Regions from separate parts of the Pseudoalteromonas sp. NH0006-46 genome, predicted to be linked through region 1. Evidence: riboswitches for the same ligand, from Rfam matches in the RefSeq annotation. Region 1 holds a riboswitch; the other holds the start of a gene.

Region 1 (7,349 bases):
ATCATTAACTACGGTTATGAGCTCAGTGCCATTGGTATTAGCATCAGGCCCTGGTGCTGAAAGCCGTATGGTAATTGGTGTTGTGGTATTCACCGGGGTTATTGTTTCAACGCTACTTACCTTATTTGTTGTACCAGCAGCGTATTATGCGCTTGCACGCAACACACAGTCACCTGAGTATTTACAACAAAAACTTAATAAGCAAGCAGCCGAAAAACCGCTTGAAGAGATCTAAGCAAGCTAACGCATCGTAACCTTGTTACGACGCTAGGCTTTATGTTTTGCGTGACCTTTGTCTAATATTAGGAATAATTATGAGTTCAACAACGCAAGTAGCAACCTTTGGTGGTGGCTGTTTTTGGTGTATTGACGCAGCATTTAGGCGTGTAAATGGCGTGTCGAATGTAAGCTCGGGTTATACCGGTGGCAATACTGACGATCCAACATACAAATCAGTATGCAGTGGTACAACGGGCCATGCCGAAGTAGTAAAAGTTGAATTTGATAGCACCATTGTAAGCTTTGAAACCTTGCTCGCTATGTTTTTTACTTTGCACGATGCCACGCAGTTAAATCGCCAAGGTAACGATATTGGCACACAATACCGCAGTGTTGTTTATTACCATAATGACGAACAACTTGCGCTTACTAATACTATGATTGAACAGTTACAAACTCATGTTAGTGAGCCAATTGTAACCGAAGTAAGCCCGGTAACAACTTACTATCCTGCTGAGCACTATCATCAAGATTACTACAACGAAAACCCGCAACAGGGCTATTGCAGTATGTTAATCGCGCCAAAATTACACAAGTTTGAAACTGTATTTAAAGAGTTTTTAGCTGAGTAAAAATACAAAAAAGCCCGGCAAAACCGGGCTTTCTGTTTAGATTATTTAAAACTGGTAATCTATACCAGCAAAAAAGCGGCGCTCTGGCGTGTTGTAGTAATACACCTGCCCTGTTGTAAAATCAGTATTTGAATCAACTGCGTTGTATTCCTTATCGAATAAGTTTTCAACACGAAGGGATACCGTAACCTCATCATTTACTTGGTAATTACCCGCTAAATTCCAAAGCGTATAAGACCCTAATTGTGAAACGGCCCCTGCTCGCTCACCGCGATATTGCATTGCTAGGCTTGTATCAAATGCACCAAACTGTTTTGCAAGCTCCCAATTAAAGGTTCGTTTCGCAACGTTTCTAAGCGCTTCGCCAGTTTCTTTATCTTCTGCACTTAAGTAAGCAAAATTCACATTACTATCAAAGCCAAAAATTTGATTAATCAGGCTAAACTCAACACCTTCATATTGAGCCTCATTAATATTGGTGAGTGCAAAATTAGTGTCGTAAGCAATTTTATCTTCAATTTCATTTCTAAAAATAGCGACATCAACACGTGCAGTTTCAAAGTCAATATTTAAGCCAAGCTCGCGATTTACTGACGTTTCGGGTTGAAGGTTAGCATTGCCGTAAAGTGGAAAATATAAATCATTAAAAGTAGGCGCTTTAAAGCCCGTGCTTTGGCTTATTCTAAATGTGGCGTTTTCGGATAAGTGATAACCTGCCGCCGCGGTATACGTTGTTTCATTACCAAATTGCTCATCGTCATCTTGACGAACAGTTAAATTAGCAAGCAACTCATCCGCATCGTAATATGCGCCAACAAATACCGCTAATACATCGCGCTCCTCTACTTCAAACGTGGTGGAGCTTTGTGACACGTCATCGTTGTACCAATTAATACCACCACTAATGTTTAACGTGTCGTTTAAGCGGTATTGGCCGTTGTAATCAATTTGTGAGCGCTTAGTAATAAACGTACTTGTTGTTGGCCCTTGAGAAAAATCAACATAACGGTTGTCTGAATCATCCGTTGCAAATGCTATATCAAGGCTGTGAGTTTGATTGTTATAGTCTTTATTCCAACCAGCCGAAAGCTGGTAATTTTTAAAATCACCTCGCTCAATCATACTATCGGCAGGACTAAAGCGGCTGTCGTAATCAGCAAAGCCTTCACTGTATTGCCCTAGTAACTTAAAGTCGCCATAGTGCGCATCGGTATAGTTTACTTTAAAGCCAAGGTTTTTGTTTTCAAAGCCGTCTTCATCGGGGGCAACACCTTGCAGTACATCAAAGTTATCTGTTTTTTCAAACCCAGCATTAAAAGCCGTTGTCAGATCTCCTGTTTTTACAGAGCCAGCAAGCTGGTAGTTTTGATATGAATCAGACCCAAACGTAGCACTAACAGAAAGGTTATCTGACTCGCGCGTTATAATATTAATAACCCCCGCTAGCGCATCAGAGCCATACACTGCAGCACGTGAACCTTTTATTATTTCAATGCGCTCAATACTATTTAATGGCACATTGCTTAATGCTTTTTGACCAAGCGTTGCCGAACCAGTGCGCACACCGTCTATTAAAATTAGCGTATCACCTGATCCCGTACCGCGCAGTGAAACACCGGCATTTTGACCAAAGCCGCCATTAGGGTTTACCTGAAAGCCAACTTGAGACGTTAATAGCGTTGGTAAGTCGCGAACATTACTGGCTTCTATGTCATCACGAGTTATAACATTTACGCTCGCTAATACATTAGTAATTGATTGTTCAAACTTATTAGCGGTTACAGTAATGGTTTCGATTGATTGCTCTGCAGCAGATACAGATAGTGACAGCGCAGCAGTAATTGCAACGCCAAGAGTTGTTTTATTTAACATGATGTTCCCCTTCTTTGCCCACCGCAAAGAACTAAGTAAGATTACATCAAGGCCGGTCTCCGGACTCAGTAAGTACATAGCTTTATGTATTACTTTACCGTTGCGGGGGCAGTGTTGGGGTTGTAGTCATCATGAAAACGCACCAACTTCCCGATTATCTTATTAAAAAAATCAAACCATTGAAAAAATTAATAAGCACCTTGAAAATAGGCCGCTATTGTGAGGAGTTTAATAAAAAATGTCAACGGACGTCTATACAGCTAAAAAAGATTTAGTATATTTAAACGAATTTAAATAGCTCATGAAAAAGCCAAATAACTATCGCGGCTATTTGGCTTATTATTTAAAGAGCGTAAAAAAGGCCTCTATAATTAATCGCGGAAGTTTTTAAACTGAAATGGCTGACCTAAATCGGCAGTGCGCACCACTTGCATAGCAGCTTGTAAGTCATCACGCTTTTTACCCGTTACGCGCACTTCCTCGCCTTGAATAGCCGCTTGCACTTTTACTTTAGAATCTTTGATGGCTTTAACTACTTTTTTAGCCATATCTTTTTCAATACCTTGCTTAAGCGCAACGTTACGAAAAACATTTTTACCCGCACGGCTAATGTCTTGAAGCTCTAGGCTAGCTACATCCATACCACGCTTAGAAACTTTACCGGCTAAAATATCAAACAACTGCATAACCTGTGAATCAGCTTCAGCTTTAAGTTTAATTGTTTTGTCGTTTAGCTCAATAGATGCATCAACACCTCTAAAGTCAAAGCGAGTCTCAAGTTCACGGTTTGCGTTATCAACCGCATTTTGTGCTTCGTTCATTTCTACTTCAGATACAATATCAAATGAAGGCATTGGTTTTCTCCTAACTATTCAATCTTAATTTTTATGACGCAATTATAACGCTAAAACTATAAATCTTTACATTTTTCTGCATCTTGTTCAGGTGCGATACTCATTTAGTTTGATATACTCAAGTTTCTTTTTTAAGCGACTCTAGGATTTTACGTGACAAGGCGTGTTTACCAAGCAGTTTTTTTGCTCAGCATCGTGGCGTTTACTTTTTTATTTGCCAAAGAAATAAAAGGCGCAGCTAACCTATTTCCACACATTGATAAAGTAGCCCATTTTGGGATTTTTTTTGTGCTTGCCGTTATTATGGATAAAGCGTTTAAGCTTCCTTTATACGCACAAGTTTTATTATTAGCCGGTTACGGTGCATCAATTGAAATAATGCAAGATGCACTTCCCTATAGGCAAGCCTCTATTGGCGATTTTATCGCTGATTTTGCGGGTGCTGCTAGCTACTTTTTACTAAGAGTAATTTTTACTCCTCGCAAAAAGAATCCCTATGACTAACATTTTAATTATAGGTGATGGCGCCATAGGCCTATTAATGAGTCACTTTTTAAGTAAAGAAAATACGGTACATGTTTTAACACGCAAGCCAACCTGCAATACCCGTTTTTATAGCCGTAAAAATGCCCCGTCACATAAAATTAATGCACGCTTTATTAATTTAGGTGAACTGGCGCAGCAACCTAGTTATGATATTGTTATTTTTACGGTTAAAGCTTTTCAGGTTCAAGACGCGTTTGCACAAGTAAAACCTTACCTAGCTAATAATTCAACACTGGTAATTTCTCATAATGGGATGGGAAATATTGAAGAGCTAATGCCTCAGTTACACACTCAGCAAGCACTTTACTTTTTAACCACCAGCATGGCCGGATTTAAGTCTAATCCGTACATTGTACAACATACCGGTGAAGGACAAAGCGTGATTGGTGGCTGTAACAACCTTGCAGTTAAAAACCCACAATGTATATCACCACTACTCCAAGCAATCCCAAACTTAAAACTGGCTGAAAATATTGAGCAGCTTCGCTTTGAAAAGCTACTGGTTAATGTGGCTATTAACCCGCTAACTGCGCTTCATAATATAAAAAATGGCCAATTACGCGCTCCTATATTTAGCGCAACTATAATGAGCTTGCTCTATGAGGGCTGCAGAGTTGCTAACGCGCAAGGGTTGAATATTGCTTTAGCTAATGCCTTAAATAATGCTTACACCGTAATGGCACTTACCGCTGAAAATTATTCGTCAATGCAACAAGATATTGCTAATAACAGGCCAACAGAAATAATGGCCATTTGTGGGTATATTAGCGAGCAAGGCAAACGCTACAACATTAATACCCCTACAAATAATGAGCTACTTGCTAAAATTCAGGCAAAAAAAAGCGTGGTATAAACCACGCTTTCATAAACTATTAACCCGTAACTTACTAACTTATTTCTTAAGGGCGATACACTTTAACTGTTGTAAACCCTTGCTCGTGCAAAATAAGCGCTTGCAACTGGCTCATTACACCTCTATCGCAATACAGGTAATAGTCTTTATCTTTTGGTAGATCGCCAAATTTAGTAGCTAAACGGAAAAACGGTAAGTGGATTACTTCAATACCTTCAATTTCAAGCGGCGCGGCATCTTCTTCTTCTGGTGAACGAATATCAACAACCACAGAGCCAGGCGGTAAATCGGCAACCGATTCAGCCTCTTTTAGCTCTTGCTTGGCTTCTACGTCGATATCACGAACATCCATAACACGCGCGTTATCTATAACGGTATCAAGTACATCAAAGTCGAACTTTTCTTCTTCGCCTTTAATCACGTCTATTTTTGCTTTTACCGTTGGCTTTTTAGATATAACACCACAGTATTCTGGCATAGTTTCAGCCATTTCAGCGGTACCAATTTGGCGCGCAATATTAATAATCTCTTGCTTATCGTGCTGAATAAGCGGACGTAAAATAAGCGTTTCGGTTACGCGGTCAATAACACTTAAGTTAGCCAACGTTTGGCTAGACACCTGCCCAATACTCTCACCCGTTACAAGCGCTTGAATATTTAGCTTTTCAGCAACCGCGCTACCCGCACGCATCATCATACGTTTAAGGACAACGCCCATTTGGCTGTTTTCAACGTTTTCTAAAATTTCGGCAACAACAGGTTCAAAGTCTACCGTTATAAATTTTACTTTGTGGGTAGAGCTGTACTTTTTCCATAAAAAGTAACTGGCTTGTTTAACGCCAATTTCATGGGCAGCACCACCTAAGTTGAAAAACAAAAAGTGCGTACGCGCACCTTTTCGTATCATTTGATAACTAGCAACACCTGAGTCAAACCCACCCGACATTAACGACAGCACATCTTCTTGAGTTGGCAAAGGAAAACCCGCCATACCTAAATGTGTTTGCGTTACAATGTAGGCTTTGTCGTCTTTTACTTCTAAGCGAATAGTCACCTCTGGGCGGCTAAGTTTTACGCGGGCACCTTCAACGTGTTGGTTTAAACCACCACCAACGTAACGCTCTAAATCAGTTGAGGTAAAGTCGTGTTGGCCTATACGTTTTGCACGTACACAAAATGTTTTACCGGCGATTGTGTGGCCAATTAATTCAAAGGTTTTTTGATAAATTTCGTCCAAAGTACTAAATTCGACTTCGGTCACTTCAATAAATTGCACTATACCTGGAATGCGTTGCAAACCATCAATAAAGTCTAACCGAGTTTGCGCATCAGTTAATTTGGTAACAACTGAAATGTTATCCCAGTTGTTTCTTACTTGTACTTTTTCGTCAATACGACGCAATACAATTTTAATGTTATTTTCTAACACTTTAGTAAAGCGTTTACGAACCGAGCGGCTTTTGATAGCTATTTCGGGGTGTAGTTTGACGATAAATTTAAGCATAGTTCACTCTTAGACTGCGGGAATTCGCGCTCCCAGGCATTTGGCGCGCGATTATAGCAAAAATTTTAACGTCTAGGAAACAGCCAATAAATGAAGCGTTATGCTACTGCCGGTGCTTGCTGTGCAAGTGCCGTGTACTTTTCGCGAAGTTGGTTCATCTGTACGCTGCTTTTTTCTGTACTGTAAGCCCTAAATAAAGCCAATACTTTTAAAATACCATAATAAATATCTTGCTCAGCCAACGAACCACTGGGTCTTCGTGCTTTTATGTAAGGTGTCCAAAAGCTAACGGTTAATTTAAGTGTGTGTGCTAATTCGGTCACGTCTTGTTCGTCAATGGCGATCATGCCTTTATCGCGCAATCCCAAAATAACGTTACGAACTTGCTCTAGTAACTCAAGCTGAAAATCAATATACGCTTGTTTTAAGTCTGTATCTCTAGAGAGGATATCGCCAAGGTTGTCGTAAAAAAAGTGAAAACGCCACATAAGTTCAAATAGCGAGTCGAGGTAAGCAGTTAAATGACTAAATGCATCGTCGTCTTTATCAATAGGCTTAAAATGTGTACTTAAATGATCACGGTAAAGCGCAAAAATATGGCGAATAATGTCTTCTTTATTTTTAAAATGATAATAAAGATTACCCGGACTCATCCCTAAGCTCGATGCAATATGGTTCGTTGTTATTGCACGCTCACCATTTTCATTAAACAACGAAATACTGGTATGTATTATTTTTTCCTTGGTATTCATATGCTAATACTCAAATAGTCTATTGGCTACATTACACTCAAATTTGGATAGGCAGTATAAACAAAATTAACAATTAAAACACTCCCCTTACAACTAGATCGTGTTGACCTTAATGGA
Region 2 (7,349 bases), on a different contig from region 1:
AACACCTAAATTATATTATGCAAAAATGCTGCTTAATACATGTTGTAACCGTAAAAGCGCCAAAAAGCAAATTGGTTACGTGTTTATAAGCTGTCAGATTCTGAATAACTTTCATGATTTATTGGCGCAGGGCTCGATATTTTAGAGCGCCCAAACAAGGTATGAAACTTCGTTTTACACGTTGTAAGCTTTAGGTATTTTAGCCATGCTCGCTCAATCGGATTAGTTGGTTCTTGTGAGCCAGTTACTACGGCTACAAAATTTTCTTGGTGCTCATTTTGTGGTTCAATCGTCTTACTATATAAACCTTTTAAAACAATGCCATGTTGTTCTAGTATACTGGCTTCTAATAAGGTGAAATTTCCGCTGCGGCTAAAACCACGTGGAAAATTTTGATCATCATAAAATTGACGTTGGCTAACAAATGCTTGGCGTAGTAATGAAATGTTAATGCTCATAGCTATATCCTCATACCCTTATTAATTATTTGGAGTATGATGCAAGTTTGGCAGTTTTTTAAACAAGTTATTTTTATCGTGAGGATAAAAAAGTGGATATCGATTTATTAAAAACATTTGTTGAAGTAGTGCGCACGCGTCATTTCGGTAAAGCCGCAGAAAACCTATATATAACGCAGTCGGCGGTAAGCTTTCGTATTCGCCAATTAGAGCAAGGACTTGGCGTTAATTTATTTATTCGCCAGCGCAATAATATTCAATTAACGGCGCCTGGTGAGCGGTTATTACCTCACGCGCAAATGATCATAACCGGTATGCAGCGGGCGAAGGTAGATGTGGCCCTTGCCGACAACATGCATAAACAAATTAGCTTAGCGGGCACCCCTAATATCTGGGATGCTTTTTTACAGTTTGGCATTACTAATATCGTGTCGGCTATGCCGGGGGTATCTTTGGTGGCTGAAGTTAAAGCCCAACAAGAAAGTACGCGATTATTGCTTGAGCGCACGCTTGATTTAGCCATTTTATTCGATCCACCAAAAGTAGATGAGTTAGTTGTTGAGCGTATTTGTGAGCTACCTATTATTCCTGTGAGTGGGTATGACACGGCAACAAACGAGAATTTTTTTGATAATCAGTACGTGTATGTTGACTGGGGGACGACATTTTCGCTTTGGCATGCACGCCAGTTTACCGGTAAAACCCCTCCTTACTTTAGAACAAGCACCGGCCGAATTGCACTCGATTTAATTTTGCAATGTGGTGGCAGTGCATTTATTCCTCATGTTTTAGTAGAGCATCATTTAGAAAATGGTGAATTATTTCATGTAAAAAACGTAGAAAATACGTCAAGAGATATATTTGTAGCCTACCATAGAGATAACGAGCAAAAGGAACTAATAGAAACACTAATAAATTTACTTCCTACTATTGAGCCTAACGCTTAAACGTTGGAGGTTAAGTGGGTACATATTTGCTTGATTAGTGTTCGTGTCCTTTTGATTTCAAAAATAATGCAGTTTTATTAACTTTAAAAGTCAAAAATATTTCATTTGTAATATTTCTGTCATTTAGTGGTGACAAACTGCAGTCGTTTTAAAAATTAGTCTTTTGTGATTATCGAGGAAATAACATGAAATTTGTAAAATCGAGCTTATGTGTCGCTTTGCTAAGTGGTTTATCTTTTAATGTACTTGCAGACGTGGATGTTTACGGTAAAGCAAATGTAACTGTGCAGTCTACAGATGACGGTGAAGGGTCGTTTACTGAAATTAAAAGTAACGCATCTCGCTTTGGTCTTAAAGGTTCTGAAAAAATTACCGATGGCTTAGAAGCAGTTTATAAGTTTGAGTTTCAAGTTGATGTAACTGATGCAGACTCAAAAGGCGACGACGATAATATTTCTGCGCGTAACCAATACGTTGGTGTTAAAGGCTCATTTGGTCAGGTAGTAGTGGGTCGTAACGACACGGCGTTTAAACAAGCGCAAGGTAAACTCGATTTATTTAATGACCTTGAAGGCGATATTAAAAACGTATTCAAAGGTGAAAACCGTTTAGGTGATTCAATTTCTTATGCGTCAAACTCATACGAAGGCTTTAAAGTACTTGCTACTTTTATTGCTGAAGATGATGTAGATGCAGATAACGGTTATTCAATGGCTGTAACATACGGTGATTCAGCGCTTAAAAAGAGTGCAATTTATGCCTCAATTGCAGCTGACAGCGAAGTAAACGGTTATGATGTAGTGCGCGCATCAATCCAGGGTAAAGTTGAAGACTTTAAACTAGGTGCTATGTACCAAACTCAAGAAAAAGTAGACGGTTCAGCTGAAGGTGACGGTTACTTATTAAATGCGGCATACAGCATGGGTAAAAATACATTTAAGGTTCAGTATCAGGCAATGGACTTTGACGATAGCGATGATAAAACAGCTATTTCGGTTGGTGTTGATCACAAGCTTAACAAAAACATTAAAGTATTTGGCTTTTACTCAAGCTTTGATATGGACAACAACGTAGACCAAGATTACTTAGGTTTAGGTATGGAATATAAGTTTTAACGATTAGTTAAAACACTCCCTTTTTAACCGCGCTGTTATTAGCGCGGTTTTTTTTGCTTTAAATTATTTACTTACCCGCCCATAATAGAGCTTCATTTGGAATGAGGTGCAATTCCTCAACTGTTCCCGCAACTGTAATTAGCACTTTGCTTTAAGTCAGATACAAATCAATTTTTAATGAGCGGGCCTACTCATGCTAATTTTAATGTACTCCTTTTCGGTAGTTGCATTACAAGTGGGTACTCGTGTCTAGGACAGAGTATTGCAAACTAAAGCACCATTATTAAACGTTCAAAACCTTTCGTGGGGAATAGCAAATAAATCTATTCTCAAACATATTAATGTGCAAATACCCGCAGGTAAATTTGTTGGCTTAATAGGGCCCAATGGTGCAGGTAAATCGAGTTTACTGCGTTGTTTATATCGTTTTAATAAGCCAAGCGAAGGGGTTGTAGAGTTTAATAACCGAGATATTTGGCAGCTCAAAAGTGACGAATATGCAAAGTGCGTTGCTGTTGTTTTGCAAGAAGCACCATCGCATTTTAACTTGTCGTTATTTGATGTTGTGGCGCTTGGCCTCACTCCTCATAAATCGTTATTTAGCTCTACATCGCAAAGCGAAAAAACACAGATCACTCAAGCTATAAAAACGGTAGGGCTTGAGCAGCACACCAATCAAAATTTTGAATCGCTCTCTGGAGGAGAAAAACAACGCGCACTCATTGCACGTGCTATTGTTCAGCAACCTCAACTGTTAATAATGGATGAACCCACTAGCCACCTTGATGTTAAGTACCAAATACAGGTGATGGAATTGGCAAAGTCTCTAGGTGTTACGGTGTTTGCTTCATTTCATGATCTTAATTTAGCCGCGGCTCTTTGCGATGAGCTCGTAGTCATTAAAAACGGAGAAATAACGCATACCGGTTCGCCCGCAGAAGTACTCACTGAGCACATGCTTGATGATGTATTTGGTGTATGCGCACAGATAAATAGCCACCCACAAGAATCTCAGCTTGGCAAAAGCACACCTCATATTACTTATTTTTATGGTTATAAATAACATGCTGGCCTCTCGATTTCGCCATTCTGCGGCGCTATTTATGTTTATTGTCATTGCTACAGTAAGTCTGTTTTTAGCTTTGAGCTTTGGCGCAACAGATACGTCAATAAACGATGTATTTAACAGTCTTGTGCATTTTAATGATTCGTCACTGACCAGCCGTATTATTTTTGAATTAAGAGTGCCGCGCACATTATTGGCGTTTTTGGCCGGTGCAGGTTTAGCTATTGCGGGGCTAATTTTACAAACAGTGACACGTAACCCATTAGCCGATCCCTATTTATTTGGTATATCGTCAGGTGCTTCGTTTGGTGTAGTTATCCTTATGGCATTTGTGGGTATTAGCGCGGGCGTTGCCCTTTCTGCGGCGGCGCTACTAGGTAGTTTATTAGCAATGAGCTTGCTTATATTAATAGCCACAAGGCAACAAGGTGGGCAGGTTGAATCGATGTTGTTAGCTGGTGTTGCACTCTCATTTTTATTTAGTGCATTTACTAGTTTGTTACTTTATTGGAGTGAGCCGCAAGCCGTTGCCGCTATTTTATTTTGGACCTTGGGTAGTTTTGCACGTGCGCAGTGGGCAACTCTATGGATACCATTTTTAGTGATTACATTGTGTACCTGCGTAATGATTAGCTTTAGGCGCCAACTTAATGCCATGTTATTAGGTGATGAAAGTGCCATAACTCTTGGTGTTAAAGTGAAACGATTTAGGTTACTGATGCTAATTTTAAGCTCATTAATAACCGCTGTGCTGGTGGCAATGTGTGGTGGTATTGGTTTTGTTGGGTTAATGGTGCCACACATTGTGCGCTTTTTTATCTCGCAGGGAACCGTCGCAGGGCTATTAATAACAAGCTTAGCAGGAGGCACATTTATGGTATGGGTCGATGTACTGTCACGTTCTTTACTACAAAATCAAGAGCTGCCTGTTGGGGTGATCACGGCCGCTGTGGGAAGTGCGTTTTTCTTAAGTTTACTCTTTTTTAGAAAATCGAAGGTATAGCCATGAAAACGCTTATGATACAAGGCACGACCTCTGATGCAGGAAAAAGCACCCTGGTGGCTGCGCTTTGTCGAGTATTTGCAAATCAAGGTATAAAAGTCGCACCGTTTAAACCACAAAATATGGCACTTAATAGCGCAGTGACAAACGACGGTGGCGAAATTGGCCGAGCACAAGCTTTGCAAGCTATTGCTGCTAGAGTCGAGCCCGAAACTGACTTTAATCCCATATTACTTAAACCCAATAGCGACACTGGCGCGCAAGTTATTATTCATGGTAAAGCGATTAGCAACATGGAAGCGGGTAAATACCACGATTATAAAAAAGTCGCTATGGATGCCGTCATTACATCACACGAGCGTTTAGCAAAACGGTTTGAGTTGTTATTGGTGGAAGGTGCGGGAAGCCCCGCTGAGATAAATTTGCGTGAAAACGACATCGCTAACATGGGCTACGCTGAAAAAGTAGACTGCCCGGTGATCATCATTGCCGATATAGATAAAGGTGGTGTATTTGCTCATTTAGTGGGGACATTGGCATTACTTAGCGAGTCAGAGCAATCACGTGTAAAAGGGTTTGTAATTAACCGTTTTAGAGGAGATATAAGTTTACTGCAAGGAGGGCTTGATTGGTTAGAGAACTATACAAATAAGCCTGTTTTAGGTGTACTGCCATACCTCCACGATTTGACTCTCGACGCGGAGGACGCTGTTGCAATAGGCAATAACGTCACCCATGCAACTATCAATATTGCAATATTATTAGTGCCACATATTAGTAACCATACCGATTTTGACGCACTGCGTTTACACCCAAATATTAATGTTAACTATGTACGCTATACGCAGGTAATTCCTGATGTTGATCTTATTATTTTACCAGGCAGTAAAAACGTACTTGGCGATTTAACTTTCTTAAAAAATGAAGGGTGGGATAGGCAAATAAAACGCCACTTACGCTATGGGGGTAAAGTGCTTGGAGTTTGTGGTGGCATGCAAATGCTGGGTAATATTATCCACGATCCAGAGGGGGTTGAGTCGTCATTAAAAAGGGTGAATGGGTTGGCTTTATGTGATTTTGAAACCACACTGAGCACGCAAAAAGTACTCTCTAAATTATCAGCGACGATGCAGTTAAATGATTTACAAACACCGTGTAGCGGCTACGAAATACATGCAGGTATTAGCAAAGGGGCCGCGCTTAATAAGCCATTTTTAACTTTTAATGAGCATCCAAGTGGGTTTGAAACAGATGGTTTTATAAGTGACGATAACGCAATTGCGGGCACTTATTTACACGGTTTATTTGATGAGCCCAACGCCACTATGGAAATTTTAAAGTGGGTAAAACCAACTTTACAGCTTGACCCAATAAGTATTGATACACACCGCGAACAGCAGTTAGCGCGTTTAGCAACTATGTGCGAAACACATTTAGATATAGCGCAAATTATCTCGATTTATAAAGGACACAATAATGACTGAACAGACAAACGACAAGCATAAACAGCGCCAGCAAAAAGTAAAAGAACACGTAGATGCCCGTGTTGAAGCTGCGCAAGAGGTTAAAGGTATTTTTCAAGTCATTACTGGTAATGGGAAAGGTAAATCGACCTCTGGTTTTGGTGTGGTAGCACGCTGTGTAGGCCATGGTCAAAAAGCCGCTGTGTGTCAATTTATAAAAGGGACATGGGAATGTGGTGAGCGTAATTTATTACAAGGCGCAGGTGTTGAATTTGCTGTAATGAATACTGGTTTTACGTGGGATACACAAAATAAAGAGGCTGATACTTTAGCAGCGCAAGCAACATGGCAAGAAGCAAAGCGCATGCTTGCCGACAGCAGTATTAACTTAGTACTACTTGATGAGCTCACTTACATGGTGACTTATGGCTACATCGACTTAGACGAAGTAGTGAGCGCACTTAATAATCGCCCGGCTATGCAATCGGTTATTATCACAGGGCGCGCAGCGCACAGAACATTGACAGACCTTGCCGATACAGTGAGCGAAGTGCGCAATGTAAAACACGCATTCGATTCAGGTGTAAAAGCACTAGAAGGGTTTGATTACTAGTGATTAAATTGCTTTTTATAGGGTTAATGCTGTTTAGTTTACAGAGCAATGCAGTGGCGAAGTTAGAGCCTGAGCCTGAGCCTAAAAAACTACGTATAGTTGCACTTGCCCCACACATAGTTGAAAACCTATTTGCTATTGGTGCAGGTAGCAATATTGTGGGTACCGTTGACTATGCTGATTACCCACATGAAGCAAAAAATATAGCTCGCATTGGCGGGTACTATGGCATTTCTCTTGAGAAATTATTAGCTTTAAAACCTGATTTAGTGATTGCCTGGAAAAGCGGAAATCAACAGGAAGATATATCACAAATAGAGCGCTTGGGTATCAAAGTGCATTTAAGCAACCCTACAAGCATAGAAGGCGTGCAAACTGAACTACTCACTCTTGGTAAATTAACAGGGTACGAAAAGCAAAGCCAACAGGTTGCCAAAGTGTTTAAGCACAAGTTAACCGCTATTATAAAAAACCAGCAAGGGAAGCTGCCTATATCTGGTTTTTATCAGTTATGGGCCGAGCCAATGATGACCATCAGTGAAAGCACATGGATTGGTCAATTAGTAAGTACCTGTCATGTAAATAATGTATTTGCTAATAGCACGACCCAGTACCCACAAATCAGCATTGAAAATGTCATTGTTACTAAGCCTCAGGTGATTATTATTCCTGACGAAAAGTCTA

What was found. A riboswitch is a leader RNA that binds a small molecule or an ion and turns the genes downstream of it on or off. The one in region 1 is predicted to bind cobalamin.
Region 2: it holds a riboswitch for cobalamin, as region 1 does, so the genes downstream of both, AC27I2_RS06980 (ABC transporter ATP-binding protein) here and AC27I2_RS14305 (TonB-dependent receptor domain-containing protein) in region 1, are expected to answer to the same signal.

The regions. Positions count from the first base shown of each region.
Region 1 covers NZ_BAAJML010000007.1:181,997-189,345, forward strand. The annotation lists gene AC27I2_RS14295 (efflux RND transporter permease subunit) at 1-235, shown strand, start outside; gene msrA (peptide-methionine (S)-S-oxide reductase MsrA) at 315-851, shown strand; gene AC27I2_RS14305 (TonB-dependent receptor domain-containing protein) at 897-2,723, opposite strand; cobalamin riboswitch at 2,757-2,920, opposite strand; gene AC27I2_RS14310 (YajQ family cyclic di-GMP-binding protein) at 3,095-3,577, opposite strand; gene AC27I2_RS14315 (VanZ family protein) at 3,731-4,081, shown strand; gene AC27I2_RS14320 (ketopantoate reductase family protein) at 4,074-4,976, shown strand; gene thiI (tRNA uracil 4-sulfurtransferase ThiI) at 5,023-6,480, opposite strand; gene AC27I2_RS14330 (TetR/AcrR family transcriptional regulator) at 6,579-7,232, opposite strand.
Region 2 covers NZ_BAAJML010000002.1:474,179-481,527, forward strand. The annotation lists gene AC27I2_RS06965 (MaoP family protein) at 84-458, opposite strand; gene AC27I2_RS06970 (LysR family transcriptional regulator) at 551-1,405, shown strand; gene AC27I2_RS06975 (porin) at 1,591-2,520, shown strand; cobalamin riboswitch at 2,568-2,706, shown strand; gene AC27I2_RS06980 (ABC transporter ATP-binding protein) at 2,783-3,583, shown strand; gene AC27I2_RS06985 (FecCD family ABC transporter permease) at 3,585-4,589, shown strand; gene AC27I2_RS06990 (cobyric acid synthase) at 4,592-6,073, shown strand; gene cobO (cob(I)yrinic acid a,c-diamide adenosyltransferase) at 6,066-6,665, shown strand; gene AC27I2_RS07000 (cobalamin-binding protein) at 6,665-7,349, shown strand, end outside.